Linked DNA regions of Planctopirus limnophila DSM 3776. The protein of the gene in region 2 interacts with the protein of the main gene of each other region in a pairwise test. Links are inferred from orthologs where the notes say so. Each region holds a gene or a part of one and is shown on either strand. Other genes may lie near its edges.

Region 1 (15,556 bases), 3.2 Mb from region 2 along the record:
TGTGGGGCAGTTATTTTGGAGAAACTGGCGCCGTCCTGGGATACTTAATCCCTCTGGTCTTCATGATCTGGCCATGGATCATCCTGCTGCAGCGGGAATGTCTCCGTAAAATTCATCAAGCATCCACAGAACCAGCTGTCACAGTAGCAGACTCAAGCAAATCCACTTAACGACATCGAAGATCAATCACAGCAAAGGGAGTGAGCATTATGGGAGAACGGATTCTCAGTATTTCGGGCCTGCGTGGAGTCGTAGGTGATGGGCTTGATCCCGAGTATGTTGTTCGCTTTGCTGCGGCTTTGGGAACATGGCTCAAAGGTGGGCATGTGGTGCTTTCCCGAGATGGTCGAACCACAGGCGAAATGCTGCGGCATGCGGCCATTGCCGGGTTGACGGCTGCCGGTTGCCGAGTCACGGATCTGGGAATTGCGACTACTCCCACTTGTGGAGTCGCTGTTCAGCAACTGGGGGCCGCTGGTGGCTTACAGATCACCGCCAGTCATAATCCGATTGAATGGAATGGATTGAAGCCCTTTTCGGCGCGTGGTTCCGTACTCAATGCCACTCAAGGAAAGGAACTTCTGGAGATTCTTGAAAAGCAGGGCCCGACTTATCGGTCGTGGGAAACAGTGGGGTCTGTCGTCGAAGATCCTTCAGCCGCCATGTTTCACTTGAGCAGGGTGAATGCACTGATTGATCTGCCCGTGGTTCAAGCCCGGAAGTTCAAAGTGGTGCTCGATTGCACTCACGGTTCGGGCTCGATCCTCTCACCCGAGTGGCTGAGAACGCTCGGCTGCGAAGTCGTCGTATTAGGAGGAGTGGCTGATGGCCGGTTTGAACATCCGGCTGAACCATTGCGGGAAAATCTCACATCACTCATGGATGCTGTTCGAGCACATCATGCGGATGTCGGGTTTGCTCAGGATCCTGATGCCGATCGACTGGCGATTGTCGATGAAACAGGCCATTACATCGGTGAAGAGTTGACTCTGGCCCTATGTGTCGATCATGTCCTATCCCGAGCCAAAGGGGCGGTGGTGGTCAATGGTTCGACCAGCAGGACGACAGCCGATATTGCGGCCCGGTATGGCTGCGAGTTCATTCGATCGGCTGTGGGCGAAGCGAATGTGGTTGCTCGCATGATCGAAGTCCACGCGCTGATTGGAGGCGAAGGGAACGGCGGTGTAATCGAGCCGAAGGTAGGCTATGTTCGCGATAGCCTGGTCAGTATGGCTTACGTGCTTCATGCGCTGGCGCTGAAAAAGTGCCGGCTTTCCGAGTGGGTCAGCACCCTTCCCAGTTACACGATTGTGAAAGACAAGATCACCTGCGGTCGCGAATCTGTGCAACCAGCATGTGACCGTCTTAAGGAAATCTTTTCCGACGCATCGATTGTTGAGGGCGACGGCTTGAGGCTCGATTGGCCCGATCGCTGGGTGCAGGTGCGTGCCAGCAATACCGAGCCCATCATCCGGATGATTGCTGAAGCTCCCCAGGCTGCCGATGCTCAACAGTTAGTCGATCGGGCCAAGTCTGTCGTGGCACAAATCGTCAATGGTTAAGACGGTTCCTTGATGTCAACGGTTTCGCCACTCGAAGAGCGTTGCGCGAATAGTGGGCAGTTATGCGTTTTCTGTGGGCAAATGTGTTGTTGTGGAGTTTATCAGGAATCATCCTTCCCAGTATTTTCGCCGATTGCGATCAATAAATCGACATGTTGGCATACGCATTGCAAAATTATTTGGCAGATGTGTCTCTGGTTGCCAGAGGGCCGTGCAACAGTAGACTTATGAGTTGGGATGTTTTGTGTCTTTGGTCAATGAAATTGCTGTAAAGATCCATCTGGTTGATCCCGGTGACGGTCGAACTTTGCAAACCTGGTCGTTTGAATCGCCTCGCATCACCATCGGGCGTGATCCGCAGCAGGACGTTTCATTGTCTGATCCTTATGTCTCCCGCACGCATGCGGAGCTTGTTCGTGCCGGGAGTGTCTGGCAGCTCTTTTCCAGAGGTCGTAACGGCATCCTGGTGAATGGCAAAAGCATCACTGAGATTCGTCTCGAACCCGGGATGACATTTCGGCTGGGTGCTAATGGCCCGCAATTCCGCTTTGATCAGGCGCAGGAAGTGACCGCTCAAGCCACACTCAGCTTTGATCCCGAGTCGATTATCGTGCTCTCTTTTGATCGTGAGGCGGTGAAAGGTGAAGCCGAGAATGTGGCATCCACAGATTATTTTCAGAAATTGAACGAAAAGGCCAAGGAACTGCGAGCCCGCCGACAAGGCAAGCAGGCATCCTCCGGCAGTTCATGAAAGCTCAGTAGGTCAACAACAGGCTTGAGCAGTCAATGATGAACACGATTTAGAAGTCGCCGCAGGCGGAGGTAATTCAGATTGGCAAAGATTATTTCGACACATTCCTTCCGCGGAGGCACTGGCAAATCGAACACCACAGCGAACCTGGCCACGTTGATTGCCAAAGCAGGGTATCGGGTGGGTGTGATTGATACGGATATTCAATCGCCGGGAATTCACGTCGTCTTTCAGTTCGACCAGAAGAAGGCCAAATACGCTCTGAATGACTATCTCTGGGGACGCTGTAGTATTCATGATGCTGCCTACGATATCACCGAGCAATGTATTGGAAATGTCGTTCCCGGCGCGCTTCGGCCAAGGCTTTATATCATTCCGTCGAGCCTCAACAGTGGTGAGATTGCCCGCATCTTGAGAGAAGGTTACGACGTCGCCAAATTAAATGACGGATTACAGGAACTGATTTCAACTCTTGATCTGGACTACCTGCTCATTGATACCCACCCGGGTGTGAATGAAGAGACCTTATTGTCGATTGCTATCTCGGATGTGCTGGTACTTATCCTTCGGCCTGATAATCAGGATTTTCAAGGAACAGCAGTGACTGTTGAGCTCGCTCGGCGTCTGGATATCCCTGAACTGCTCGTCGTTGTGAATAAAGTTCCTGAAGGTGTCGATGAGAATCTGATTATCGAGCAGGTGGAGAATGGCTATCAGGCCGAGGTGGCTGTCATGCTGCCACTGAATAACGAAATGTCGCGTCTGGGAAGCTGTGGTCTGTTTACCAATCAGTATCCTAATCACCCATTTACTCAAGGTTTGAAAACGCTTGCTGAGCGGATCATTAAATCGCAGAAATAAATTAAACCCATCGGAATACTGTGATCGTTGTGGGGACAATTCAACAAGTGGAATCAAATTCTATCATTGTGAACTCACACTGTTGAGTCATCGTATTGATTGATATCGCAGTTCTGCTGGCTCATGTGACACAAGTGGATGAAAGAGGTTGAACTGTGTCTGGTGACTCTTCACAGGAAATCGACATGCTGCTGGGGCGGATGAAATCTGCCGCAGCACCGATTCGCGATGTTTTAAAGGATCTTCATACAAGGCTCGTGGCTAACTATGAAGGAAGAATTGCGGACTATATACCAGAGTTGGCGACAGCCAGCCCCGATTCCTTTGGAATCGCACTCTGTACGACGGATGGGCAGGTCGTCGAGTATGGCGACTACAAAACGTCATTTACAATTCAATCTGTCTCGAAACCTTTCATGTTTGGTTTGGCCATTGGAGATCACGGCCTCGATCATGTCTTATCGAAAGTGGGCGTAGAACCAACCGGCGAAGCCTTTAACTCCATTGTGCTCGATGAGGTGTCGAATCGGCCATATAATCCGATGGTTAATTCGGGTGCAATTGCTACGGCTGATCTCGTCAAAGGGAAAGATTACCCGGAGCGCGTTAAACGCATGTTGGAGATGTTCAGTCGGTATTGCGGGCGTGAAGTCTTTGTTGATAACACAGTCTTTATGTCTGAGAGAATGACAGGTCATCGAAATCGGGCGATGGCCCATCTGATGCGAAACTTTGACATGATGAGTGAGAAGTTCGAGGAGGCACTTGAACTTTACTTTCAGCAATGCTCGATTCTCGTGAATGCGCATGATCTCTCAGTGATGGGGGCCACACTGGCCAATGGCGGACTTAATCCATTAACAAAGATCAGGGCCATTGAGAGCGAAAATGTGAAATATCTGCTGAGTATCATGATGTCGTGTGGAATGTATGATTATGCAGGGGAGTGGGCCTTTCGCGTAGGGATTCCTGCCAAGAGCGGTGTGGCGGGTGGGATCGTCGCTGTGGTTCCTGGAGTGCTGGGCATCGGGCTGTATTCACCATTGCTGGATATCAAGGGGAACAGCGTGCGTGGTGTGAAAGCCTGTCAGGAGCTTTCGCAAAAGTTTTCTCTCCATGCCTTTGAGTCATCAGCGGCGGCTTCAAAAATTCTAGAACTCTTCTCATTCAAAAAGCGGTAAGAGTCTGAGTTTCTTCAGGAAGGTTATCGCCTGTTGATGAAAAAGTTGGATCAGTTGCCTAAACTTCCTGCATGACTCGACCACTTTTTGTCCATCTCGTGCCTCAGTTGTTTGATCCTGAGCAGGTTCAAGGGGGTGTCGTAGTCATTCTCGACATCTTACGTGCCTCGACGACGATCATTCATGCTTTAGAGAATGGTGCGCAGGGTGTGATCCCAGTCGCTGACGTCGAGCAGGCTCGCGTAGTGGCTTCCAGATTGACCCCCGAACAGGTTCTGCTGGGCGGAGAACGAGATGGACTGCTGATCCCTGGTTTTGACCTCGATAACAACCCCCTGGCCTATACCCGCGATGTTGTGGCTGGTAAGCAGATTGTCTTCACAACTACTAATGGCACAGCCGCGCTTGAGCGTGCGAAAGCTGCCAGACAGATATTAATCGGAGCCTTTGTGAATTTGTCCGCCGTGGTCGACAAGGTCTATGCGACCACCGGGCCGGTGCATCTTGTCTGTGCCGGAACTCGGGGGAAAGTGACTCTCGAAGATGCCTTGTGTGCCGGTGGAATTGCGTGGAAGCTTTTGGAGAAAGACCAGCAGGAGCTGTTCGACCGTACCGATGACCAGCTTCAACTTGTGCTGGATTCCTATCGCAATCGCACGAAAGATTCCGCCACTTTTCGTAGAGCGATGAGATCCAGTTTTGGTGGCCGTAATTGCGTCCGGCTGGGGTTTGATTTGCAAATCGACCGGGCAGCCACATTCGATCTGTTCAAGAGTGTGCCGAGTTTTGATGCAACAACTGGAATCATAACGATTTAGGTCTTTTGGTCAAGGTTTTGCAGAGCCCGCCGATCGTCAGGATCATGGATTTGATGTTTCGCCCAGGGGCTGTTAACTGAAAAATCTTGAATTCCTGGTTCTGAATCCAGGAGAAAGTGCCGATGAACCCTAGACGCCACTTTTTCGCATTCTACAATGTGAAAAAGACATTTGTGGGGAATATCTAAGAGGTGAACTGTGGCGGATCGACTGGATGAGTTGTACGACGACTATATTCTCGATCATTTTGAGTCTCCCTATCATTGTGGGAAACTTGAGTGCCCCAGTTGCGCCCATGCCGATAAAAACCCACTTTGTGGTGATCAAATCAAGCTGGAATTGAAGCTCGATGGATCGACCATCGAAGAGGCGTGGTTTCAGGGACGCGGCTGTGCCATCAGTCAGGCGGGTGCGTCAATTCTATGTGAGCACATCGAGGGGAAAACGCTCGAAGAGCTGCGGGACATGCAAGGTCAGGACATGCTGGACCTGCTGAAGGTTCCTCTGACTGCCAGTCGCCAGAAGTGTGGACTGCTGGCCTTCAGGGTTCTCAAAACTCTCGTTTACGCACAGGATGAACATAAAAGTGGTCTGCCGATTCATCCGGTAACGATCCATCCTCGCTAACCAATAGAGTTCGTTAAGTCTTAAATAGTCTGAACCAGACGTCGGCCTGATTTGGCCAGCGTTTCCTTTGCGATAGAAATCAGGTAATCGATTATGTCGGCCTCTCCGACTTTTAATGAGTTCCCCCTAGATGTGCAGACGACAAACGACCTGAGTATGGAACGAATCAGACAGATCCGCCAAGATTTTCCGATTCTCAGTGAACTAGTGCATGACAATCTTCCGCTGGTCTATCTTGACTCGGCAGCCACATCTCAGAAACCAAAGGTCGTGGTTGACAAGCTTGTTGAAGCCTATGAGAAATACAACTCGAATGTTCATCGGGGCATTCACGCCCTGGGCGATCGCATGACGACCGAAATGGAGTCGGCACGCGAAAAGATTGCTCGATTCATCGGTGCTTCAACAGCCGAGCAGGTGATTTTTACCTCCGGGACGACGATGTCTGTCAACCTGGTTGCGCACGGATGGGCAGCGAAGCATCTACGGCCCGGTGATGAGATTCTGCTCAATGAGATGGAGCACCACGCGAACTTTGTTCCCTGGCAAATGGCAGCACAAGCTTCTGGAGCCACTCTGAGGTTTCTCCCTCTCACAGCAGATTGGCAGCTCGATTTGTCTCGGCTGGATGAGTATATCAACAGCCGAACACGGCTTGTCGCCGTGGCGGGGATGTCGAATGTCACTGGCACAATCCATCCAGTTACTCAATTGGCTGATGCCGCTCACGCCGTTGGCGCACGTATCTTTGTCGATGCCGCTCAAAGTGCTGCCCATGGCCTGACCAATGTGCAAGCTGGAAACATCGATTTTCTAGCGTTCTCAGGCCACAAACTTCTCGGGCCCACAGGTCTTGGCATTCTGTACGGGAAGTCTGAGGCCCTTGAAGAGATTCAACCGGTCTTTGGTGGCGGGCACATGATCCGTGAGGTCACAAAGTGGGGTTCAACATGGGCCGATCTTCCGGCACGTCTCGAAGCGGGGACCGCGGCCTTTGTCGAATGTGCAGGGATGGGCGCAGCAATTGACTATCTGGAATCCATCGGTATGGAGTCGATTGCCAGATACGAGCATTCGCTACTTGAGCTAGCGCATGCAAGAATAAGTAATATTAAAGGTATTACGATTTTCGGGCCGCAGTTGTCTAGTAAGGGCGCCATTATCAGCATGTCGCATGATTATATTCATGCCCATGATCTGGCCGACCGTTTGGATAAGCAAGGTGTAGCAATTAGGGCAAATCATCATTGCACGATGCCTTTGCATGAACTCTTTGGTGTGGCTGCGACAGCACGGGCCAGTTTCGCTTTCTATAACACGCCAGATGAAGTGGAAAAACTCGCTTCTGCCATCGAAAAGGCGATTGAATTCTTCCAACGACGACCTCACCGTCGTGCCAATCGATCCCTTTGATCATGGCGCATTCTTCAGCCCCTGAACTCATACCGTGAAGAGAAATTGTCCAGCAGATTGGTCAATTTCCTCGAATCGCCCAGGGAGTTCGATTGGACAGACCGATTGTCGCCGTTACGATTTGAAACGGTTGACGGCGTAACGGGTTGAGCAATCTTCCTGCGGAAGATCAGGTCATCACCGTGAATGATGAGTTCCAGATAATGATGGGCCAGCAGACGACGCCACGCATTAAGAGAGGAAGCTATGCAGACACCTCCTTCAGTTCCACTGGTTGGCGTGATCATGGGGAGCCGCTCCGATTGGGAAACCATGCGGGTGGCGACAGAAGTGCTCATGAGTTTTGGTGTACTGTTCGAATCGAAGATTGTCTCTGCCCATCGTACTCCGGAGTGGATGTGCGAATATGCCAGGTCAGCCGAGGAACGTGGCATCAAGGTCATCATTGCCGGAGCTGGAGGTGCAGCCCATTTACCCGGGATGGTGGCCAGCCAAACCATATTGCCAGTGCTGGGAGTTCCTGTTCAGAGCAAGTCGCTGCAGGGGCTCGACTCACTGCTTTCCATCGTGCAGATGCCGGGTGGCATCCCTGTTGGAACATTGGCGATTGGCGAAGCGGGCGCACGCAATGCCGCCTTATTGGCAATCCGCATACTGGCCATTTACGATTCTTCGCTGGCAGAACGCCTGCATCAATTCCATCACGAACAGCGGACGAAAGTCCTCTCTGAGACGCTTCCATGAGTGCATCGCCGACGACGACAATCATTCAGCCGGGCTCTATCCTGGGAGTCCTCGGCAGCGGGCAACTCGGACGAATGTTTGCCATCGCTGCTCGTCGGCTGGGTTATCGAGTGCATGTCTACTCTCCCGATGATGACACGCCGACTGGCCAGGTGGCTGATCTGGAAATTCAAGGAGCTTACGAAGATCTCGACGCGGTCGCTGCGTTCGCGCGTGGTGTTTCGGTGGTCACGTTTGAGTTTGAAAATGTTCCATCGGCTACGACGGCTGCCATTGACCAGATCTGTCCAGTCAGACCCGGTGGCCATGTCCTGCACACCACCCAGCATCGCCTGAGGGAGAAATCGTTCTTTGCCTCACGCGGGTTGCCAGTCACGCCTTTTCGAGCAGTTCGTTCTTTAGTGGATCTGGAACAAGCGGCTGTTGAACTGGGGCTACCAGCGGTTCTGAAGACTGCATCATGGGGTTACGATGGTAAAGGGCAGGTGATTCTGCGACAGCAATCCGATTTGCCCAAAGCCTGGGAATCGCTGAAGACTGACGAAGGGATTCTCGAAGCGTTTATCGATTACCAATGTGAAGCCTCTGTCATCGTCGCCCGAGGACTCAATGGTGAAATGGCCATTTATGGCCCGCTACGAAACGAGCACCATCATCACATCCTGGATATCACCACTTTCCCTTCGGCTCTCTCGGAAAAGATCGAAAAGGCCGCGATTGAGGTGGCCGTGCAGGCGACTCTGGCTCTGGATGTCGTTGGAATTCTTTGTATTGAATTTTTCATCACCAAGACGGGTGATGTGTTAATTAATGAGGTGGCACCCAGGCCGCATAACTCGGGTCATTTAACCATCGACGGGCATGTGACGTGCCAGTTTGAACAACAGGTGCGGGCCATTTGTGGTCTCCCTCTGGGGTCGAGTGCATCGCACGGCCCGTGTGCCATGGCGAATCTGCTGGGTGATGTCTGGGTCGAGGCCAAGGGAACCCCTCGCTGGGAAAAAGCTCTGGCTAACCACACCATCAAGCTGCATCTTTACGGCAAAGAAGCAGCTCGAATGGGCCGCAAAATGGGCCATCTCACGACTGTAGGTACTTCCGTTGCCGAAGCTCGGCAAGCTGTCATCACAGCCCGGCAGAATCTGATGACAAAAGATTGATCAATCCTTGTTCATCGAACCGGCATCAACTGGGCTTCACCTGAAGTCCCGTGACTTTAGTGGAAGTGAGGAAAGTCGAGTCGAAAGATCCTCGATCCGGCGGACGATGACGTGAATCACGGTCTCCTTGCATTCGACGTGTCCGTGGACAATCCAGGCTTGAGAATGGCGGGTGATCTTTCGAAAGCGTTCCCATGTCTGAATGTGAACAACGAGATTGGCCGTGCCGGTCTCATCCTCAATTGTCACGAAGGTGATTCCCTTGGCAGTGCTGGGACGCTGCCGCATCAGTACGATCCCAGCGACTTTTACGAGCGTGTCATCAGGAACTTGAGCGAGACGTTCTGCCGGAATGATTCCCAGCGTTTCAAGCCGTTCTCGGTGGAACGCCAGAGGATGAGACCGCAAAGAGAGCCCCGTCATCCGGTAGTCGGCATGAACTTCTTCTTCGGGGGCCATCGTCGGTAAGGTCGCCTCTGGTTCCTCCTCCGGTTCGAGATCGTCGAAGAGCGTTCTTTGCCGAGGCTTTTTCGAGACCGACAACGCATTCCAGACCGCTACCCGGCGAGTCTGATTCAGGCTGGCCAGAGCGTCCGCTTCCGCCAGTCGTTCAACCTGGGCTTGAGGGAGTGATGTGCGACGAACGAAATCATGCATCGACGTGAAGGAGCCATCACGTCGGCTTTCCACGACGGTCAAAGCGGCAGATTCCTGTAATCCTTTGATGAGACAAAAACCAAGACGAAGACTCTCTTGTTCGAGCGTGCAATCCCACTCGCTACGGTTCACGTCCACAGGCCGAACCTCGATCTGATGTTTGCGAACATCCTGCACCAGTTGAGATGGAGCGTAGAACCCCATGGGTTGACTGTTGATGACCGCCGCCGTGAATTGAGCGGGGAAGTGGTACTTGAGCCATGCCGAGACGTAGACCAGTAAGGCGAAGCTGGCTGCATGGCTTTCTGGAAAGCCGTACTCCCCGAAACCACGTATCTGCTGAAAGACCCGTTCGGCGAACTCCCCTTCCAGTCCATGCTGCTTCATGCCATCGAGCAGCTTTTGACGGAACTGGTCGATGACGCCGGGGCGTCTCCATGCTCCCATTGCTCGACGCAATTGATCGGCTTCCCCCGGAGTAAATCCCGCCGCCACAATCGCCAGTTGCATACACTGCTCCTGGAAGAGCGGGACGCCAAGCGTCTTCTTCAGCACTCGCCGGATAGCTTCATTGGGATACGTTTCCTCTTCTTCACCGAAACGTCGTCGCAGGTACGGGTGAACCATGTCACCTTGAATGGGACCCGGACGCACGATAGCGACCTCGATCACGAGATCGTAGTAACAGCGCGGCTTGAGCCTGGGGAGCATTGACATCTGGGCCCGGCTCTCAATCTGAAACACTCCCATCGTGTCGGCACGGCAGATCATGTCATAGACACGTTCATCTCCTTCGGGAATACTCGCCAGCGTGAGGGTCTTGCCGGTCGTCGATTCGACCAGAGCGAAGCACTTGCGAATAGCGGTCAACATCCCTAGTGCCAGACAATCGACTTTGAGGATGCCAAGATCGTCAAGATCGTCCTTATTCCATTGCACGACCGTGCGTCCATCCATCGCCGCATTCTCGATGGGAACAAGTTCATGCAACGGACCTCGCGTGATGACCATCCCACCGACGTGCTGTGAGAGATGCCGTGGAAATCCGAGAAGCTCTCCGACAAGATGCACGAACTGCCGACCGGTGATTGACCGGATGTCGAGTCCCGCTTCCTGACATCGCAGACGGAAATCGTCAGAAGCCCGGTAGTGGTCTGCGTTCTTGGCCAGTCGATCCACCAGATCGAGCGAGAACCCTAAGGCCTTGCCCACATCCCGAATCGCCGAACGGGGGCGGTAAGTGATTGTGACGGCGGCGATCCCCGCTCGTTCCCTTCCGTACTTATTGTAGAGGTACTGCAAGACCTCTTCCCGGCGTTCGTGCTCGAAATCGACATCGATGTCGGGAGCTTCGTCCCGTTCCCGGCTGATGAACCGCTCGAAGAGCACATCGATCCGTTCAGGATCAACGGCAGTAATTCCCAGGCAATAACAAACCGCCGAGTTCGCTGCCGATCCGCGTCCCTGGCAGAGAATGTCACGGGATCGGGCAAAACGCACGATATCCCAAACCGTAAGGAAGTACGGCTCATAGCGGAGTTCTTCAATCAGGTTCAGTTCGTGTTCCAAAAGATGTCGGATCTTCTCCGGCAACCCGTGCGGATATCTCTGTTCGGCTCCCTGCCACGTCAGATGTTGCAGGTATTGAATCGGTGAGAAGCCGGGTGGAGCGAGTTCTTCAGGGTACTCGTAGCGGAGTTCATCGAGCGAGAACGTACACTGTTCGGCAATCATCAACGTCCGTTCCAACGCCCCTGGTATGTCGCCATAGATCGCCTTGAGTGAATCCAGTGGACGCAGATGACGCTGGGCGTTGGTCTGAAGGGCTTCTCCGACTTGGGCAACCGTCGTGCCAAGCCGGATCGCTGTCAGAACATCATGCAGCGGTTTGCGGTCAGGGACGTGAAACAGCACGTTTCCCGCTGCCACAAGCGGGAGGTTCGTTTGTCGAGACAGGTCTTGCAGCCAGCCACGTCGGTAGTGGTCGTGCGGACCTCGATGCAGTTCGGCCAGTAGAAATGCTTCACCGAAGATGTCTCGATAAAGGTAAGCGTCGTTGATGGAAAACTCTTCACAGTGCAAAGGCGGAACCACTCCTGCCAATAGCCCGGCAGCGTGCTGAGCGATGTCGTCTAAAGTGAGGTGACACTCTCCCTTCGGTGCCCGTCGTCGACCGGTCGTGATGAGCCGACACAGGTTGGCGTAACCTCGACGATCCTTGACCCACACCACGATCGGCGAGGCATCGACAGGGCGGATTTCGGACCCGACGATCAGCTTGAGTGGTGGATGATCCTTGGTGGCGGTGTTGGCTCGTACCACGCCCGCGAGCGAGTTGATGTCAGTGACTGCCAGTGCGGAATAGCCCAGTTCGGCAGCACGGGCAACCATCTCGTCGGGATGAGACGCTGCTTCCAGAAACGAGAAGTTGGTCAGGCAATGCAGTTCGGCGTAAGACATGGTTAAAAGAACTCCCCATGCCAGAACCAGCAATGATCCTGAAGGCGTCGGAAGACCCACAGCCATTGGCCTGAAGCTGTTTCGACACGGTAGTAGTCCCGGCAGACGTATTCACCATCCCACCAGCCGGATTCGATTCGCTCCGGTTCCGTCGAATAGGAAATGTCGAACCGTATTCCCTGCCAGAACAGCACAGCGGGAGGCCCGTCTGGCAACATAGCGATGACCTCAACAGGTCTTGGCTCAGGAAATAAGGCCGTGGGACGATCAACCCCATGAAATCGTGCGGGGAACGTGGTGGACTCCGCAGAGTTTACATCGGATACCTGATGCATTTGCACCGCTCGTTCGGGAACAGGATCGGGAAGCAAGCAGGGGACGAGGACAGCTTCTGCCCCCAGACGGCTGCTGAGACGATTTACCAGCATCGAGAATTGCCGTGCATGACCTCGTGTGCCTCCATCGAACAACTCCTGTTGGGCAGCTTCGAGAGGGGATACGTCCAGCGCTTCCATGATCAGAGTGATAACCGGAGATGGAAGCCGCAGTTTTTCCTGTTGGAACCGCAGCAGATCGGTGATGTGCTGCTGATCGCTGGTTGCTTCGCAGAGACGAAGGCTCAACGATTGTGAGGTACGGTCTTCCATGATCAACCGGCATTCCAGATGGCGAGTGCCGAGGCATTTCGGGGTGAGCAAGTCCAGCAGTTGTCGCAGCAGCAGAGACCAGAGATGTTCAATGGCTTCCGGGTGAGAAATGCCCTCTTCGAGATTTCGCTCGACCCGATACGTTGGCAGCGGATGGCAAGGGGTGATCGACTCCGGGCGTCGTCCTTTGAGTTGATCAAGGCGAGTGACAATTTCTGCTCCGAAGCGGCGTGTCAGCGAAGCACGATCCAAATCCAGCACCTGACGAATGGTCTGGATGCCCAGCCGCTGCAGTTTGGCCAGCGTGGAGTCGTCTAACCGCAGCCCCATCACAGGCAGCGGTTCCAGCCGGTGGAGTTCTCCTGCAGGGATAACGACTGGCTGATGCGAACCTGCCAGAAAATGAGCTGCTGCCCAAGCTGAGCCGATGGTCTCGCTGATGGCGATCCGACTGTGATAACGCTTGTTTGAGAGTGCTCGGTCTAATTCCTCGGCGAGTGCCTGCTCACCGGAAAAGAATTGGGCGACCCCGGTCACATCCATCAGAATGCTTTCGGGGCGGTCGGTATCTTCCAGTCCAATACGAAAGCTGAACCGCTCACAACGCAGAGCGAGTTCAATTAATGCTTGTCGATCCTGTGGAGACTGGACCGCTTCCATAATGATGCGGTCGCGAGGTTGGAAAAACGTCCGGGCTTCCGAGACCGGCATTCCTACCCGCACGCCACGTTTCTGTGCCAGTCGGTTGCCATAGCGAACGAACTCTCCCCGTTGCATCCGCTCGGTCAGCAGGAGGAGACATCGGTCAAGTTCCGGTCGAGCGACGATAAGTCGCTGGAGCGTCCATTCGGGGAACCAGAGGCAGAGGATTCGCTGAGTGCCTGTTCTCATAAAGCGTTCCCTTCCAGCTGTCGATCATGATGTCCGCCATGGAGTGATGGGGTTTCCCGTGATGGGAAATAACTTCCACTTGAAAGCCGGGTGAGCCACGCAGAGAAGGGCGTGGATAAACCTTGAACCGGACTTCTGCCCATGAAGGTTGATGCACGGCTTTCGCGGATCTCACGAGAAAGCCGATCCCTGCTGAATCTTCCGCTGCCAATTGAAGACGTCGAAAGCTGGTGCTGGTGATTTGCTCGATATTCGCCCAGACGACCCCGACCGCTTCGCAGCGTAATGCCTCTTCACACGCCCAGAGAGCCTCCCGCTTGGAAGCTGGTCGAATCAGGATCAGCCGGGAGAGATCAAAGCCCAGCAGCGAAAGCGACAGTGGAAACAAGTCGTGGCGAGTGTCGATCAGCACCAGCGGACGTCCTGCAGGGCAGACCCTCCAACCAGTTATCAGGGAAACTGTGCCAGCACCGCTGGAATTACCATCTCCCAGCCACTCGACAAGGCTCCCCTGACGCACTCCCTGGCCGGGAAACAGGGTGTCCAAGGCACCACAACCTGTTTTGAGATAATGTGTTGAGTATAATGAAGCTCCTCGTTCCCAAGCCCGAATCCGGCTTTGGAGTTCGACAATTGTCTGCTTCTGGGTATCGTAAAGATTCAGTTTCCCCATGTTCCGCTCCTTGCTTGAAAACTATACATGTGTATATTTTTTGTCAAGCTGCAGGTCGGTCGGCGGACGACCGTAGCGTAAGGATGTTCGGTCAAGAAATCGGAATGACGTAAACCAATGTGCGGTCGGTACACCCTCAGAACTCATCTCAACCAACTGCTCCAGCTCTATGCTGCCCAGTCGCAGGTCGAGTGGGAGCCACGCTACAACATCGCTCCCACACAGCAGGTCGCTGCTGTCCGTTCCATCCCTGATTCGACTTCACGGGAACTGGTGCTGTTGCGATGGGGACTGGTACCGGCCTGGGCGGACGACCTCAAAATCGGCAACCACATGATCAATGCCCGTGCGGAGACTCTCGCCGAAAAACCGTCGTTCAAGACCGCACTGAGACGCCGCCGCTGTCTCGTCCTGGCGGACGGCTTCTACGAATGGAGGCAGGAAGGCAAAATAAAACAGCCCCTCTTCATTCGCATGAAGGACGCAAAACCGTTTGCATTCGCCGGTCTTTGGGAACGCTGGACGAAATCCGGCACGCCCATCGAGACCTGCACGATCATTACGACGAACGCTAACACCCTCATGTCGGAATTGCACGACCGCATGCCGGTCATCCTTTCCCAGGCTGCTGCTGATATCTGGCTGGATCAGGACATCGAACAACCGGAGCCGCTGCTGTCGTTGCTCGGCCCCTATCCCGACGATGAGATGGAGGCTTATCCCGTCAGCACGCTGGTCAATTCACCGAAGAATGAATCCAGCGAATGCATCGTCCCAATCGCATCGGAGTAACCGCCATCTCGACCAGAACGCTCGCCATAGTGATCACTCACCTCGGTTATTGCGGCGTTCACCAGCAAGCTGAACTGCTTGTTCCAGATGACCCTTGACCAGGAAAGCGAGTGGGACGGCTTTCGAGCGACGAAGACGGCAATACGATGCACTCTCCACGCACTGCAAACCCCGATAACAAACCTCAAATGGGTCAGACAATGGGCTGTTGACGAACTTGCAACTCGTGTGACGGAAGGAGTTTGTGTTGCTTCTCTTATCGATCGATCTCGCCCATCACGATATCGAGAGAGCCGGCGATTGAGGGGATGTCTGCCAG
Region 2 (15,791 bases):
GACATTGGGGATGATCAACATGCTGGGTCTGGCCAAGCGCTGCAAAGCCCGCATCCTGCAGGCCAGCACTTCGGAAGTTTATGGCGACCCGGTGGTACATCCTCAAACCGAAGATTACTGGGGGCATGTCAATCCGTTAGGGCCACGCAGTTGCTATGACGAAGGGAAGCGCGTTGCTGAATCGCTGTGCATGAACTATCACCTGGCTCATCAGCTCGAGATTCGCATTGTCCGCATCTTTAACACTTACGGCCCGCGGATGGATCCCAACGACGGGCGGGTGATTTCGAACTTTATCACACAAGCTCTCAAAGGGGAGCCACTCACTGTCTATGGTGATGGCAGCCAGACCCGTTCCTTCTGCTATGTCGATGATCTCGTGCGCGGCATCATGGCACTGATGGATCAGGGGATTCATACTGGCCCGGTGAATATCGGAAATCCAGGGGAATATACCATGCTCGAACTCGCAGAGCAGGTTCTCAAAGCCACAGGTTCAAAGAGCACCATCGACTTCCGCCCCCTGCCTCAAGATGACCCGAAACAGCGCTGCCCGGATATCACCCGCGCGAAAGCGATGCTGAAGTGGGAGCCGCAGATTCCACTGGCGGAAGGTCTTGAGAAGACCGTCCATTACTATCGACAGCAGCTGGGTATTGACTAGTTTCGAACGTTTGGATTGATCAACTCAAGCGACCTTTTCGGTACCTGCTGGAATGATTCCCAAAGCAGCGCAAATCGCATCCACCTGCACCGTAGACAATGGTCCCAGACCTTCCAGGAAGTCGTTTAGCTGTGCGGAAGTGATGTCTGCTGACTGACACAGCAGTTCCAGTGGGATCTCTCGATGTTCATGAATTTGCCGACGTAACCATCCTGAATGTGTCAGCTCACCAGCAGCCTTCATCGCACGAACCAACCCGGCACTGTCTTTGACTCGACCAGCCTGAGCAGCTTGTTGTTTTGCCCGGAGTTCCTCCGGACTGATTTTGATTTCTTTCATCATTCCTCCGTTGGCTCATAAGCGGTGACTGGCAAAACTGTCATGGTATCAATCATCTCGTAGACACAAATCAACCACCGCAACAAGAATGGGCACGGATGCTTCGATCGCGAGACGTAGTACTCTTTTCGCCTTTTCGATTGTAATGATGTGACTAGCCAGGCTGGTGGACAGGTTTCGGAAATGCGTGTTCGCAATTTTTCAAGCGTACGGCGATAATGCAATCGACGCGCAAGTATGCGATACAACTTGAGCAGAGCATCTGAGAACCGGTTGTCACTCCCTTGAGTGATCTCAATTGTGATTGCCGATGATCTTGAACATTTTCTTCCGGGATCTTTCATGTCCGTAGTCATCTCGCCGCAAACCCTCACGGAACTGGCACTCTTCGATACTCCCACGATCTGCAATGCGGTCGAGCTTTGGGATCTCCGGCCTCGTAATGAAGGCTACATGAATTCGTCCATCCGGGCCTGCTTTCCGGATCTTCCACCGATGGTCGGCTTTGCTCTCACCAGCACCTTCCGCAGCCAGAAGCCACCCCGTGGCGGAGATGCTTACGGCAGCATGGGTGCACAAGTTGAAGCCATGGCCAGTATTCCCGGCCCGCCCGTGATCGTTTTTCAGGATCTGGATGAGCCCGTCGCTTCGGCCACATTCGGCGAAGTGATGTGTACGACCTATCAAAGTTTTGGTGCCAAAGGCATCATCACCTCTGGTGCCGGTCGCGACCTCGATCAGGTCGCTCCCCTCAAGTTTCCCGCTTTTACCAGTGGCTCCATCGCTGCCCATGGGTATTGCCATATCCTCGCGATCAACGTCCCTGTCACAGTGGGTGGCATCACCATCTATCCCGGCGATCTGCTTCATGGCGACCGCAATGGAGTGAGTACCATACCGCCGGAAATCGCGAGCGAAGTTCCCGATGTCTGCCGTGAACTTGCGAAAGCCGAAGCCATTGTCCTCGGTTACCTCAAAGATCCATCTCGAACAGTCGCAGGCTTTAACGATGCTCGCAAAGCCTGTGCGGCTCATATTGCTGAGGTCAGGTCACGATTGCTTAAAACTCATTAAGTCTATTGAGCAGCCTGATCCCGTAAGCGCTGCACAGTGCGGGCAATGATGGAAACCGCACTCATGATTTCCTCGCGCGTGGTGAATCGCCCGAGGCTCAATCGAATCGAGCACTTGGCAAGCTCTGGCTGCACCCCCATGGCCAGCAGGATGGGGGAAGGCTCCATCGAACCACTGGCACAGGTGCTGCCAGCCGAACAGGCGATACCAGCCAGATCGAGATTCACCAGCAAAGCCTCTGCTGGCACATTTTCGAAGGCAACTTGAATGGTATTGGGCAGGCGGCTTGAAGCCTCGATTCCAAACACATGAGCCGGGGCAGAACTATCGAGAAGATGATCCTCCAGCAGTTTCCTCAACTCGATCATGCGCTGATATGCGGAACTTCCTTCCCGGGCAAACAATTCCAGGGCTTTCGCCATTCCCGCAACCAGTGGTGTGAACTCTGTCCCCGCCCGGCGATCTCGTTCCTGGTGCCCGCCCGTGAGCAGTGGTGTTAACCGCGCTGCTGGCGAAAGGAGCAAACCCCCAATTCCGCGCGGGCCATGAAACTTATGACTGGCAAAACTGATGGCGGTCGCACCGGTCTTTCGAAACGACACCTCTTCCAGTGGCATTTTGCCAATCATCTGCACGGCATCTAGATGCAATGGAATGTTTCGATCGCGGCAGGCATGGCTCCATGGATCAATCGGTTGAATCACACCAGTTTCATTATGCCCCCAGAGAATCGTCACCAGTCGGACATCATCCCAGGGAATCTCGCACTGGTCGGGTGTTCTCAACTCACCTTGAGAATTGACAGGAATTTCGAGCAGCTTGTGACCTTGCACCATGGCCAGCCAGCGGCAGGTTTCTACGGTGGCAGGATGTTCTCCCGAGCCCATCACAATGACGCCGGGCCGGGTTCCCACGAGACCTCGCAGCGCCAGATTGATTGATTCCGTTCCTCCTGATGTGAAGATCAATTCCTCAGGAGCGGCGCCGAGCAGGCTCGAAATCGATTCCCGACTGTCATCCAGAACTCGTCTGGCACGTCGGCCCATGGCATGGCGCGAACCCGGATTGGCCCAGGCTTCCTGCTGACAGTTCGAAACCACTTCAACCACCTCAGGGAGTGGTTTCGTCGTGGCATTATGGTCGAGATAAATCATGCCTTGATCATTACCATTGCCAACTCGCTTGTCGAAGCTATTCGTCGCCACCTCGTTCTAGCCCAGGTTTTGAGAGAACAAGGTCTCAAGAATCTGGCGAGATTAAACATTGTCGAAAGAGATCACTTCTGCAGGTTCGCTTTGAAAAAGGCAGTCACTCTCTGGGGCGTGTCATTTTCCCGGACATCGTGCTGCTTTCCCTTGGCAATATGATAGGTCACATCGCCACCATTGGCTTTGAGTGCGTTCACCAGAAGCTCACTATGTTTGATGGGAACGATGTTGTCGCGATCGCCATGCACAATCAGAAAAGCGGGAAGCTGATCTTTTTGGATATAACTCAGCGGATTGGCGGCCTTCACTTTGGCAGCATTGTTCTGAATCGGTCCGCCGATCAGCCTTCCCAGAGTGTCATCGGCCTTCGATTGACCATAGAGCGAAAGATCGGTCGGCCCGCAGAAATCAATCACTACTTGCACGTTACTTTTACTTTCAAGATTTGCACCCACATCAAAGATCGAATCGGCCCCGGTGGTTCCTACCAGACTGGCGAGGTGACCGCCGGCGGATTGACCCCAGACACCGACACGCTCGGGATTGTAGCCGAACCTGGGGGCCTGCTTTTTCAACCAGCGAATGGCAGCCTTGCAGTCCTGAATCTGTGCCGGAAAGGGAGCATCCGTCGAAAGCCGGTAGCCAATACTCGCTACTGCAAACCCTTCATTCACGAGAAAACGCGCTGGTGAATAGTCATGATTTCCACTTTCCCAGCCGCCACCATGAATCCAGATCACGAGTGGCCAGTTCTTTCCGGTCGCTGGCAGGTAGACGTGCAGTCGTTGCCTCTGATGGCCATTTTCGACATAGGCCACATTTCGGGCTGCGGGTGTCTCTGGCCCAGTCTGTGCCGCAGCAACACCGCTGGAGACAATCACGCCTGTCAGCACCAGGCAAAGAGTCGTCAACGCATGGAGGGGGTGCAGCAGATCAACCGAATCGCAATTCCGTCCGAGCCCTGTTGGCATCTGTTTGTCCTGCAATGAAATGTGAATTTCCACGGGAAGTAGCGATCTGATCAACCTCGTAAGTTATCCAGTAAACAACAGCACGTTGTGACCTGCGAAGGCATGCCTGCCCAGAGCCGCAAGCATGGCACATTGCATACATCACATCGAACGCTGTCAGGTCATAGAAAACGTATCAGGGATTGCCCGCGATGGCCTCGATTTTGACATCTCCTCCACACGACGAGCAAGCCCCTGCTTTCGCGACTGATCCCCTGTCTGGTTCAGATACCTGCCACAACGAACCTCGCTCAATAGATCTCGCAGATTCGTCCAGAAGACTTTTCACACTCAATTCTTGAGGTCAGGCCTCAAATGGGCCATAGTGAGATGCTGCCGTGATCAGAGTCATTGTTGGTTTTCTGAGAGGGATGGTCATCATGAAGTTGTCTTGCTGGGGCACGAATCGACCCCGTTTTGTCAGAGTTGCCATGATCAGTTGTGCCGTGCTGGTCGCCGGTGCGGGAATCGTGAGTTCTGGCGAATGGGTGAGCGGGATTCGCTGGGCTGAGCCTGTTGTCGTGACACCTGGCACAAATCCCGGCGATCCCCCCTGCGATGCCCTGGTGTTGTTTGATGGCAAAAGTCTTGATCAGTTTCAGGGTGGCGAGAAGTGGGTCATTGAAAATGGCTATGCCATTGCTAAGGGTGGGGGGATTTCATCGAAAGAGAGTTTTGGTGACTGCCAGCTCCACATTGAATGGGCCACTCCCGAAAAGGTCGAAGGCAAAGGCCAGGGGCGAGGCAACAGCGGTGTCTATCTGATGGGTCAGTACGAGATTCAGATTCTCGACTCGTTCGAAAATCCGACTTACTTCGATGGTCAGGCCGGTTCGCTCTATAAGACCAAGCCACCTCTGGTCAATGCCTCCCGCAAACCCGGCGAGTGGCAAAGTTACGACATCATTTTCAATGCGCCCCGATTCAGTGCTGAAGGGGCTCTGCTTAAACCCGGGTATGTGACCGTTCTTCACAATGGTGTCTTGATTCAGAACCACACGGAAATTCTCGGCATGACCGCCTGGGATTCTCCCCCCAAGTACAAGGCCCATCCACCGGAGGCTCCTTTCCAATTACAGTTTCATGGCAATCCTGTCCGGTTCCGCAACATCTGGATTCGTGAGATTCCCGAGATTGCAGCCGAGCGGCCTTAACGACTTACGACCAGCCAACAGAGTACAGACCGTTACAGATCAGAACTGACTGGTGTGTGGCTGATTTTGCACGGATGGCAGTAGCGGCCACGCGAGCAACCGATTAGCGTACTGAACATGATATGACTCGCCCGTGAGGGAGCGCTTTCAAGCCTCCGGGCGAGATGTCCGACAAAGAGAACGGTATGTCCTCCACACCCTCAGGGCCAACAACTTCGAAGGCAGACGATGATCAATCGTCGTCGTCTCGACAGCCCCTGCATTGGGGTCATCTGCTCGCCAAGCTGGGGGCAGCGAATATTGATCGCCGCTGGATTTTTCTGTTGATGCTGCTGGCCGTGGGTATTCCTGTCCTCACTAAGGCAACATTCCCGGAAAAGCCGACTGCGAACGTCAAAGCGGTGTTCAATCATATTGAAGAGTTGAAGCCGGGCTCACGCGTGCTGGTTTCGATGGATTACGACCCGGCCTCTGCAGCCGAACTGAATCCGATGGCGGTTTCGTTCCTCCGTCATCTCGCCAGCCGGGGGCACAAGATTTATCTGATGACGCTTTGGCCAGCCGCATCCCCGCTGATCAATGAGAACACCAATGAAGTCCTGAATGATGAGTTCGCCGAGAAGAATCTCGAATATGGCAAAGACTGGATGTTTCTGGGCTATCAGGCCGGCGAGGTGGTCGCCATCAAGAAGGTGGCAGACAATCTTCGCGCCCTTTTTCCCACGGATGCCCGAGGAACCAGTCTGGAAAACATTCCGATGATGGAAGGGATCCATAAGCTAAAGGACTTTGATCTGCTGCTGAATGTTTCGGCAGGTTATCCGGGGGCCAAGGAATGGGTGCAATATGCCACCACGACCACACGCACACCGATGGCGGTTGGTTGCACTGGAGTGCAAGGCCCGCAGTTGTACCCTTACATTCCGGATCGCGTGCTGGGGATTCTCGCTGCGATTAAAGGAGCCGCTGAATACGAAGCCGCTCTTTCTGAAAAGTATCCCAGGTTTGCAGAGCCCAAACTCAACGAAGGTTTACAGCGTATGGGGCCACAACTGTGGGCCCATCTGTTGATGATTTGCCTGATTGTGACTGGCAATATTCTGTACGTCCTCTCGCGCTGCTTCCCGCTCAATGTTTATGGTGTGGGTGCAAATTCTCATCGAGCCGATGTCACTCCTGCTCAAGGAGGGCCGGCATGAATCAGTCAGCCGATATGGCATCTTCCACAGATCTAGGAGTCGCGGGCAGTCCTCCGCGGGATTTCTGGTGGAAGTTTCAAATCTCGTTGATGGTTATTGGCCTTTGTTTTCTGGTGGGCTGGGGCGTTTATAAGCAAGGTCTTTACGGAACAGTCTACGTTCAAGCCCAAACGATTAAGGCCAAAAACAACACTCTGATTCCGGATTATATCGAGTTGAAACCTAATGCCACGGACGAAGAGAAGGCCAAAGGTTTTATCTCGTGGCAACGAACGTTAGGAGTCTGGCTGGCGGCAGCAATTACGCTGGCTGTCTTTTCATCGCTCTTTCGCGACAACATGTTTTACAAACTGGCCGAGTCGCTGATGGTGGGTGTCTCTGCCGGCTACTGGTTTGTGGTCGCCTTCTGGTCAAGTCTGGTGCCGCTGGTCTTCGCGAAGTTGCTTCCGGATCTGGCTCAGGCGACAGTGCTCCCTGGTTTGCAGATTCCTCCAGGCTCGTGGCGGATTTTCGGGTATACCGCTCCTGATCTCTCCGCACTGTTTCCATTACTTCTCGGAGCCATGCTGCTGGCCCGACTGATCCCTTCATTCAGCTGGCTGGCAAGGTGGCCGTTAGCTCTCATTGTGGGAACGATGGCAGGGCTGAGGCTGGTCTTGATTATCGAATCAGATTTTGTCGAGCAGATTCGAAGCACCATCCTGCCACTGGTCGTGATGGTCCCGAACAGTGCTGAAGCCGGTGCACCACTCAAAATCGACTGGCTGCTCTCGCTGCGAAATACGTCGATTATTGCCTGCGTGATCAGCAGTCTCAGCTACTTCATCTTTTCAATTGAGCATCGCGGGGCGTTTGGCAGGCTGTCGAGAATGGGAGTCTTTGTGCTGATGATCACCTTCGGTGCATCATTCGCCTATACCGTCATGGGCCGAATTACACTCTTGACCATGCGGCTCGAATTCCTGTTCAAAGACTGGCTGCAGTTCGACTGGCTGTTGTAGTAATCCGCTCACCGGTGCAAGTTACGTAGAAGCAAAATTTTTGCATCACTCAACAAAGAGAAATGCAGAAGACCCTCACCCTGCCATCTCCCACGCAGACGCGGGCGAGGGTTCAAAAGCCACATGCGGATGGCGTGGCCACCCTTGGCTCGCGATCACGCTAAGTTGTGATGGTATGAGGTCGTTACAGTACCGGCCCGGGAGTCCAGGGGAAGAATTCATCGTCTCCGAAGCCTTGCTGCTCGCTGCAGGTCTTTTCACCACTGGCGACTTTGAGAACCTTCCGTAGCAGATTTTGGCCTGTCTGTGAGATCGAAGCTCCGGAAAGGACGCGACCTGCATCAAAATCCATCTCTTCCGAAAGTCGCTCGAATAACGAGGTGTTGGTGGAAATTTTGAGAGTAGGAGCGGGCTTGGAGCCAAAGCAACTTCCCCGGCCTGTGGTGAAGCAAACGACATGGGCACCACTGGCAATCAGGCCGGTCACACTGGCAGGGTCGTAGCCGGGTGAATCCATAAAGTTCAACCCGCGATGACGAACCCGCTCGGCATAATCGAGGACATCGACCAGTGGCGAAGCACCACCTTTGGTAATCGCTCCGAGCGATTTCTCGACAATCGTCGTCAGGCCACCCTCTTTGTTCCCAAACGACGGGTTGCCATCGAGCGTGGTGCCGAACTTAGCGGCGTAGGCACGCCACCAGGCGACTTTATCAAGTAACTTCTGAGAGACTTCTGAATCGATCGATCGCGATGCCAGAAGATGCTCGCCACCAAATATTTCCGGCGTCTCCGCAAGGAGTGCTGTCCCACCCTGAGAAATCAGCAGATCGCTGGCGACACCAAGTGCTGGATTCGCCGTCAGGCCGCTGAAGCCATCACTGCCACCGCACTTCAAACCCATCACCAGTTCGCTGGCGGGGATCGATTCTCTCTGGCACTTGTTTGCTTCGGGAAGAAGTTCTTTTAAAGCCGCCAGCGCGCGTTCAATCGTTCGGCGGACTCCACCCGCTTCCTGGATATTGACCAGCAATGGTGGTGCCGACTGCTGAACTTCACCGGAACGCCGCAGTTGCACAAGTCCTTCCTGTTCGATCAGAAAAGATCCCTGTCCTGTTTCACAGCCCAGCCCGACCAGAAGATAGGCTCCAATGTTGGGATGCCTGGCATATCCACCCAGAATGCGTGCCAGCTGCCGATGATCTGTCCCGCCAAACTCCATGGCACAGCCACCACTATGCACCAGCGGGATGACTCCATCGACGTTTTCGTACTGGTTCAGAAGATCTTGTGAAATGGCACGCACAATTTTTCGCACCACAGTGGAAGAACAATTGACTGTGCCGATAACTGCCACATAGTTTCGCGTGGCCACCCGGCCATCAGGCCGCCGAATCCCGGCAAACGTCATCTCATTTTCAACATGGGTTGTCGGGCTTGTTGATCGATCATGAGATGAACTGGCTGAATTCGGCTTCGCCAATTGCTGGCAATCCTCCGGCCCCATCACTCGTACATTGTGAGTATGCACATGTTCGCCTGCCAGAATATCTCGTGAAGCGATGGCGAATGGCTGGCCGTACTTGAGAATGGGTGTTCCTGCTGCGATCGGAAGCAAGGCCACCTTGTGCCCGGCACGCACTGGTTGCCTGATGAGAAGTTCCTGGCCTTCGTGCGTCACAGAACCCGCTGGCAGATTCTGTGTTGCCACCGCAACATGATCCACTGGCGATAACTGCAGCAATCGAGGTGGCTCTGAGAACACAGCAGGCTCACTTTTCCAGGCGACTTGACTTTTTGCAGTGACGCGATGACGAACGGCTTATTCGAGCTTACCCCACTCGATAGCGAGCTGAATCAGTACTTTGACAGCCACTTCCATTTCATCGAGGCTGGCCCATTCGAGTGGCGAATGCGGGTTATGCTGGCCAGTCGAGAGATTCGGGCAAGGCAAACCTTTAGCCGTAAGGAGAGAACCATCCGTTCCGCCACGAATGATACTCAATATCGGTTCGATCCCGGCGGCTTTCATGGCAGCCAGAGCCTTCGGCACAGCTCGGGGTTCTTTGGCCAATCCGTCGCGCATGTTGCGATACTGCGGATGGATCGCGATTTCGATCGTGGCACGCGGATATTCGACCTTCAACGACTCTGCGATCGATTGCAGGATCCGGGCCTGTGCTGCTAATCCGCTGGTTTCGAAGTCTCGCAGAATGAGCCGGGCGGAAGCTTGGGCCACTCCCCCTTCGAGATGGTAAGGATGAATAAACCCGTCGCGGCCGTCGGTTGTTTCTGGTGAAACCGCGAGTTTAGGCAGGCGCGCGATGAGTTCACTCAGAATACGAATGGCATTGACCATGACTCCTTTGCCGACAGAAGGGTGGGTGTTGACCCCTTTGACAGTGATCACGGCCTGATCAGCCGAGAATGTTTCGTTATCGACGACACCTTGCCCACCACCATCGAGTGTGTAGCCGCAAATGCAGTCGAGAGCCGCCAGATCGAGATGATCGGTGCCGCGGCCTATTTCTTCATCGCAGGTAAAGCAGAGCCGGATCGGCCCATGGGGAAGATCACTGCGCATCAGTTCTCGCGCAGCCTGCATGATGACAGCCACGCCCCCTTTATCATCGCCACCCAACAGTGTCGAGCCATCGGTCGTGATGATGGTGTGTCCCACGGCAGCAGCCAGTTCGGGCTGTTCGGAAGGGCGATGGATCTGCCGAGGGTCGGCTGGCAGATGAATGTCCCGGCCATCGTAATGGCGATGCACAATGGGCTGAACGTTTTTCCCACTGTACTCAGGTGAAGTATCGACATGAGCAATCCAGGCAATCGCGGGAAGTTTCTTCCCCCCGGCTCCGTCCGGAATGGTCGCTGGGACTGTGGCCATGACGACCCCGTGAGGACTCATCGAACAATCGGCCAACCCCATGGCCTCACATTCCGCGAACAGCAGTCGGGAGAGATCGAGCTGGCTCATGGTGCTGGGAACAGTCTGGCTGGTTTCGTCCGCCGTCGTTTCGATGCGCACATAGCGCAAGAATCGTTCCAGGAGTTCATCTCGAAAATGGCAAGTAGCGGGAGTCATGGACAACCTTTGCAAACGAAGCTCACTATGCAGAAACGATACGGCTTAGCGTGACTGTGTTTCTCAGAAAAAGCGAATGAACAAGGCAATCGAAGCAACTGGCACGCGAGCTGCTGTTATGGTTCTTCGGCAGATTCTGCCGTCGCTTCCACGAGTTGAATGTTCAGTACATGCTCCTCGGAAAAGGTGTCTGCAGAAGTTTGTCTTGAGCTAAATTGTTGCGGAGGATAACTTCCGCATGCTTCGCCGAAGTTGCGAGTCATGGATGACGATCACTTCGGGCCAGATGCGATTGGTAAAAACGCTAGTAAGTTTTACCAATCGTTCTGGAAAGATTTACAAGTCGAACAAGGCAAGGAGGCCTTGCATGGATCGAGATTCGACCATTGCACGCCATGTTTCGCCCACGACCGAGTCGTTTGCAGGACAGGTTCCCGGCTGGTACGGAGAAATCCCATCGGCTGATCAACCGGTGCCTGTTGCCGATAGCTCCCGTCGGCCTGCGGAGGTGAACTCCCTCCCTGAGACAAAGCTGACTCAGGAAGCATCGAGAGTTTCCCGCTCAGCCGTAGTCTCTGAATCGGGCGTTGAATCTTCCAATAAGTCATCTCTGCATTCTCGATCTCACGATCAAGTTTCTAAGCCTGCGAAGACACAGGCCCATGCCTTGCAGATTGCCCTGTCCCATCGCTCGATCATTGCTGAAGCGGATGCAACAGCCGAGGCGACAACTCCGGAAGTACCGGTTGCTTCTGCTTTTGAGCCTGAGCTTCCAGCGACAATCCGCAGTTCTCGATTTTTCGTTCACGGCAAACTTTCCCGCACAGCAGGTCTCGCGAGTGCCATGGCTCTCACGATGACCTTGCTAGTGGCCGCCGTGGTTGCCATTGTCTGTCCCACGACATGGCCGGCTGGTCTGGGGGGTTCGAATCAGACGCTGAAAGCTGCAGGGACACCGGCCAACTCTGTCGTACTCGACTTTACCGCTTCCTGGTGCGGGCCCTGTCAGCAGATGAGCCCGATTGTCTCGAAACTGCAAAGACAAGGTTATGCGATTCGCAAAGTGGATGTGGATCAGGAACCCAATCTCGCCCGTCAGTTTCGCGTTGATTCCATGCCCACATTTATCCTCGTGATCGACGGCAAAGAAGTGAATCGCATTGTCGGCATGACCAACGAAGCTCAATTGCGACGGATGGCTGAGCAGGCCGTGCAGGGTTCACAACTCGCACGTGGTCAGCAGGAGCGACTGGCAGTTCCAGGTTCAAAACCACTGCCCAAGACCAATAGTTCACCATTCGATGCCGACGGCGTACCCACCACGGTGTTGGGTGAATCATCGCGTCTGGAAGCAGAAATTGTCTCCAACCCTCGCAATGCCCCCGCCGCTCCCCGCACTGGAATTCTCAATTCGATTAGCGAAGGCATGGGCCTGACCCGATCGGCCAATCCTTCTATTCCTGCAGAACCTAAGCCACCGGCAGCTCCCGCCAACGAACTCTTTCGCGGGAACAATGCAGAAGACGATGCCGAAATGACAGTGGCTCATGTTGATCCCACTTTGGCCAGTGTGCGTATTCGAGTTCGCGACAGCCAGGGTGGAATGTCGAACTATGGATCGGGAACCATTGTCGATAGCCAGGCTGGCCGCACGACGATCATCACCTGCGGGCATATTTTCCGTGATCTGAAATCCAAGCCTGTTGTCGAAGTGGATGTCTTCCAGGCTCAAGGGAGTCCTCGGACCTACCTTGGCGAAGTGATGGATTTCAATCTCGATGCGGATGTGGGTCTGATCATGATTCCCACCGAAAAGGCCGTTTCTTTGGCCCGGCTATCCCCTGTGGATGTGAGACTCGGGCCGGGCGAAGAGATGTTCAGTATTGGCTGCGGTGGAGGCGCCAATCCTTCACGCGAAAGTCACAAGGTGACAGCCATCAACCGTTACAACGGGCCGGAAAACATTGAATGCACAGGAGTGCCGATTCAGGGTCGCTCCGGTGGCGGGCTGTTCCGAGCCGATGGTCAATTGGCTGGTGTGTGCATTGCTGCCGATACGAAAGAACGCCGTGGTCTTTATGCCGGTTTGGAACCCATCTGCACCATGCTCGAAAAGCATCGGCTGGGTGCTCTCGTTCGACGAGAAGGTCGAGGCCGGGCGAATACGGCTGTCGCCAGTGCCGCCCGCACGGCTGATGCAGGAAGTTCGTCTGAAGCCATGGGTGACATCCTGATGGCTGGGGGTGGTAACAATCGCGCAGTTTCAGGTGCTGCGGGTAGTAATAACAGTGGCACGAATGCCGCTGCTGAGGCCGCATTGATGAATCAATCGCCCGATGCGGAAATCATCTGCATTGTGCGTCCACGCGGTGGTGCGGGAGATAACAGTCGGATTGTGGTTCTGAATCGTGCCAGCCAGACGTTCATGACCTATCTGATGGGAGAGGTTGACTCTCAGTCGCAGCGTCTGCCGGTTTCACTCCGAGTGGACGACAACCAGCGGCAGACAGCTTCGTCGGTGTCTGAAAAATCAGTGGCCGCCGTTGAACCTGCCAGAGAGCCTGCTCGTGAAGCTCTCGGGCCGAGACCGTGGGTTTCGAGCAATTCGACCGCCTTCAAGCGACAGGTTTTGCCGCGAAGGGAAGAACTTGTGCCTCTGACAGAACGGAAATAGTCCCTTTCCGGCCATTTGCAGTCCAAGTTGGGACGAATTCCAGAAGATAAATCGATTTCGCAGTGGCCAGGCGTGTACTGGCCACTGTATTTTTTTGAAAATCGACTTGTTTTCCCCTCGTCTGGCGGTCGAAATCTCGTGATGAGAATTCGGCGAATGTTACGGGACACCTAATTCCTGGTCAGAGCGATTGATCTTTCTCGGGAAAAACAACGTTTTCATCTAGGCCAGGTGCTTGGATCGGCGAGATTGACTCCTTGGAGAGGGCTTCTGGCCGATTCTGCCGGACGAATTTTCCCGAACTTGGTGAATTTTGTCCGGGTTTATCTTGGCCAAGGCGGTTTGTGTTCGTATTATCCCGCAGTCGAAACACTCAACTTAGGGTCAAACCGAGTATGCCACAGACCATGACAATCCACACCCCGGCAGTTTTGCCAGCTCCGCTGAGCTTTGCGGAGTCGGGTTTGGGTATTGGTGGTCTGCGTCGCTGGCTCTCGGCGATGAATGCCCGCATGTTTTCCGGGCGTCTCAGTGTTGTCTACCGCCGCCGGGCCTCAGCGATTCGCCATGATTCGGCCATTCGCTCGCTGGCCTTGGTTGATCAGGTGATGACGCTGGCCACAGGTATCAGCAAACGCACTCGGCTTTCCGCCTGCACTCATGCACTTCGGCTGGATGGTTCATTGTGCCTTTTGAGTCGAACACCCCTCCTCAAGCGATGATACCGCTGCCCGCAGCCGGCGGGGGTAAACAAACGGTCGCTGCAGTGAGCTATCTCGCGGACGGCGTTCTTTAGGTTGAACAGAAGGTTTACTGTTTGACGCTTCTCTGGCAGCCAGTTACTGGCTGAACAACAGGCGATCTTCCAAACACCTTCTGATTCTGTCACCTCTGCCTGGTTTTCGAATCTCAGTGACTCAATTGCTAATAAGCAATTCAGCACAATGCCCGAACTTCAGTGATCTGGCAGGTTTGAACTCCAGACAGTCGTGCGACTCTCAGTGACTGAGATTTCTCAGCCACTCAGGTCGCAGAGCAGAGACCAAACGAATGTCTTCAGCCGCATGGAGTGAAATGAAGTTTCTCGCCCCGTTTTTTCCCGTTCGCATCCCCCACCGGCAAAAGATTGCCGTTTACCTGCTGGAGCGTTGTCATGGCTGCAATTCTTGATGACCGTACTGCATCCGCTGTTGGCTACCGCGTTGCTGAACCTGTCGTTTCTTTCGAGCAGGCGAAGGAACTCGCCGCCGAGTATGGCACACCTCTCATGTGTGTCTCTCGCTCGGTTGTCGCTCGGAACTATGAAATTCTTCAGGCAGGTCTTCCTGGTGTGGAGCTGTTCTACGCTGCCAAGAGTAATCCTGACCTGACCATTCTCCGCACGCTGCGCAGGCTGGGTGGCTCTGTGGATATCTGCTCTGTCGGTGAACTGAAAGCTGCTCTTCAGGCAGGTTTTACTCCCGAGCAGATGCTGCACACCCATCCCTGCAAGACGGTCGATAATCTCATGACCTGCTACGAAGCCGGCGTGCGTCTGTTCGTTTATGACAATGCGACAGAACTCAAGAAAGTTCATCGCCTGACGCCTGATGTCGGCCTGCTGTTGCGAGTCGCCATGTCGTCAGCTTCCAGCATGATCAACCTCTCGGCCAAGTTTGGTTGTGCTCCTTCCGAAGCGGTTGATCTGCTCCGTCAGGCACGCGAGCTGGGCATGAATGTTCGTGGCATTTCGTTCCATGTGGGTTCACAAACTCTGGAGCCAGGCGACTACGACCGTGCACTGGCCAAAGTGCGGCAGATCTTTGATGACGCTGCCTGCGAAGGGATCGATCTCGAGATTCTCGATATTGGTGGCGGGATGCCCGCTCCCTATCGTGAAGCGATCATCAGCCTCGAAACGTATTGCGATATCGTCCGCCAGTCACTCGAAATCCACTTTGGCGACCTGCCTGTGCGGGTGATTGCTGAGCCGGGCCGTGTGATCTCTGCGGATACGCAGACTTTGATCACCAGTGTGATCGGGAAGTCTGTCCGTCCTAACGGAGCGACACAATACATCATCGACGATGGTCTTTATGGTTCATTCTCGGGCAAGGTTTACGATCACACCGATTTCAACCTGATGGCCGAAAATCATCTGGATCGTCCCTGCTTCCCCTGTGTGGTCGCTGGCCCGACATGCGATTCCACAGATGTGGTCAGCCGTGATCAGGAATTGCCGAACCTGGAAATCGGCGAGCTGATTCTCGTCCCTTCGATGGGCTCATACACCAACGCCAGTGGCTCGACATTCAATGGTCTCGATCTTGTGAAGGCCATCGGCGTGGAGTAATTCCAGGTCACTCATGTCGTTGATTGACGATGGCTGATTTTTGAA

Evidence for each region.
Region 1: the proteins of PLIM_RS19515 (region 2) and PLIM_RS06820 interact in binary tests that used the Escherichia coli proteins (3 or more experiments, as listed by UniProt). The link is inferred for Planctopirus limnophila DSM 3776 from one-to-one orthologs.

What each region holds. Positions count from the first base shown.
Region 1 is NC_014148.1:1,681,989-1,697,544, forward strand. Bases 4,400-7,085 are described here. They hold PLIM_RS06820 (iron-sulfur cluster assembly scaffold protein), read left to right. Parts: upstream 4,400-5,371; coding sequence 5,372-5,800; downstream 5,801-7,085. Other genes in these bases: PLIM_RS06815 (2-phosphosulfolactate phosphatase), read left to right, coding at 4,427-5,173; PLIM_RS06825 (aminotransferase class V-fold PLP-dependent enzyme), read left to right, coding at 5,894-7,085. Outside these bases: PLIM_RS06790 (hypothetical protein), read left to right, coding at 1-170; glmM (phosphoglucosamine mutase), read left to right, coding at 210-1,562; PLIM_RS22575 (FHA domain-containing protein), read left to right, coding at 1,807-2,313; PLIM_RS06805 (MinD/ParA family ATP-binding protein), read left to right, coding at 2,395-3,174; glsA (glutaminase A), read left to right, coding at 3,360-4,355; more of PLIM_RS06825, read left to right, coding at 7,086-7,213; purE (5-(carboxyamino)imidazole ribonucleotide mutase), read left to right, coding at 7,460-7,957; PLIM_RS06835 (5-(carboxyamino)imidazole ribonucleotide synthase), read left to right, coding at 7,954-9,117; PLIM_RS06840 (error-prone DNA polymerase), read right to left, coding at 9,154-12,234; PLIM_RS06845 (Y-family DNA polymerase), read right to left, coding at 12,237-13,772; PLIM_RS22580 (ImuA family protein), read right to left, coding at 13,687-14,445; PLIM_RS06855 (SOS response-associated peptidase), read left to right, coding at 14,563-15,237; PLIM_RS06860 (NADH-quinone oxidoreductase subunit D), read right to left, coding at 15,494-15,556. UniProt on the Escherichia coli protein: A scaffold on which IscS assembles Fe-S clusters. Exists as 2 interconverting forms, a structured (S) and disordered (D) form. The D-state is the preferred substrate for IscS.
Region 2 is NC_014148.1:4,872,734-4,888,524, forward strand. What follows is about bases 1,156-4,076. They hold PLIM_RS19515 (cysteine desulfurase family protein), read right to left. Parts: upstream 3,232-4,076; coding sequence 2,080-3,231; downstream 1,156-2,079. Other genes in these bases: PLIM_RS19510 (RraA family protein), read left to right, coding at 1,346-2,077; PLIM_RS19520 (alpha/beta hydrolase), read right to left, coding at 3,354-4,076. In the rest of the region: PLIM_RS19500 (UDP-glucuronic acid decarboxylase family protein), read left to right, coding at 1-664; PLIM_RS19505 (hypothetical protein), read right to left, coding at 689-1,006; more of PLIM_RS19520, read right to left, coding at 4,077-4,256; PLIM_RS19525 (3-keto-disaccharide hydrolase), read left to right, coding at 4,676-5,449; PLIM_RS19530 (hypothetical protein), read left to right, coding at 5,635-6,648; PLIM_RS19535 (hypothetical protein), read left to right, coding at 6,645-7,649; PLIM_RS19540 (UxaA family hydrolase), read right to left, coding at 7,834-9,360; pepT (peptidase T), read right to left, coding at 9,472-10,740; PLIM_RS24620 (thioredoxin domain-containing protein), read left to right, coding at 11,108-13,414; PLIM_RS19555 (hypothetical protein), read left to right, coding at 13,810-14,136; PLIM_RS19560 (type III PLP-dependent enzyme), read left to right, coding at 14,568-15,746. UniProt on the Escherichia coli protein: Master enzyme that delivers sulfur to a number of partners involved in Fe-S cluster assembly, tRNA modification or cofactor biosynthesis. Catalyzes the removal of elemental sulfur from cysteine to produce alanine.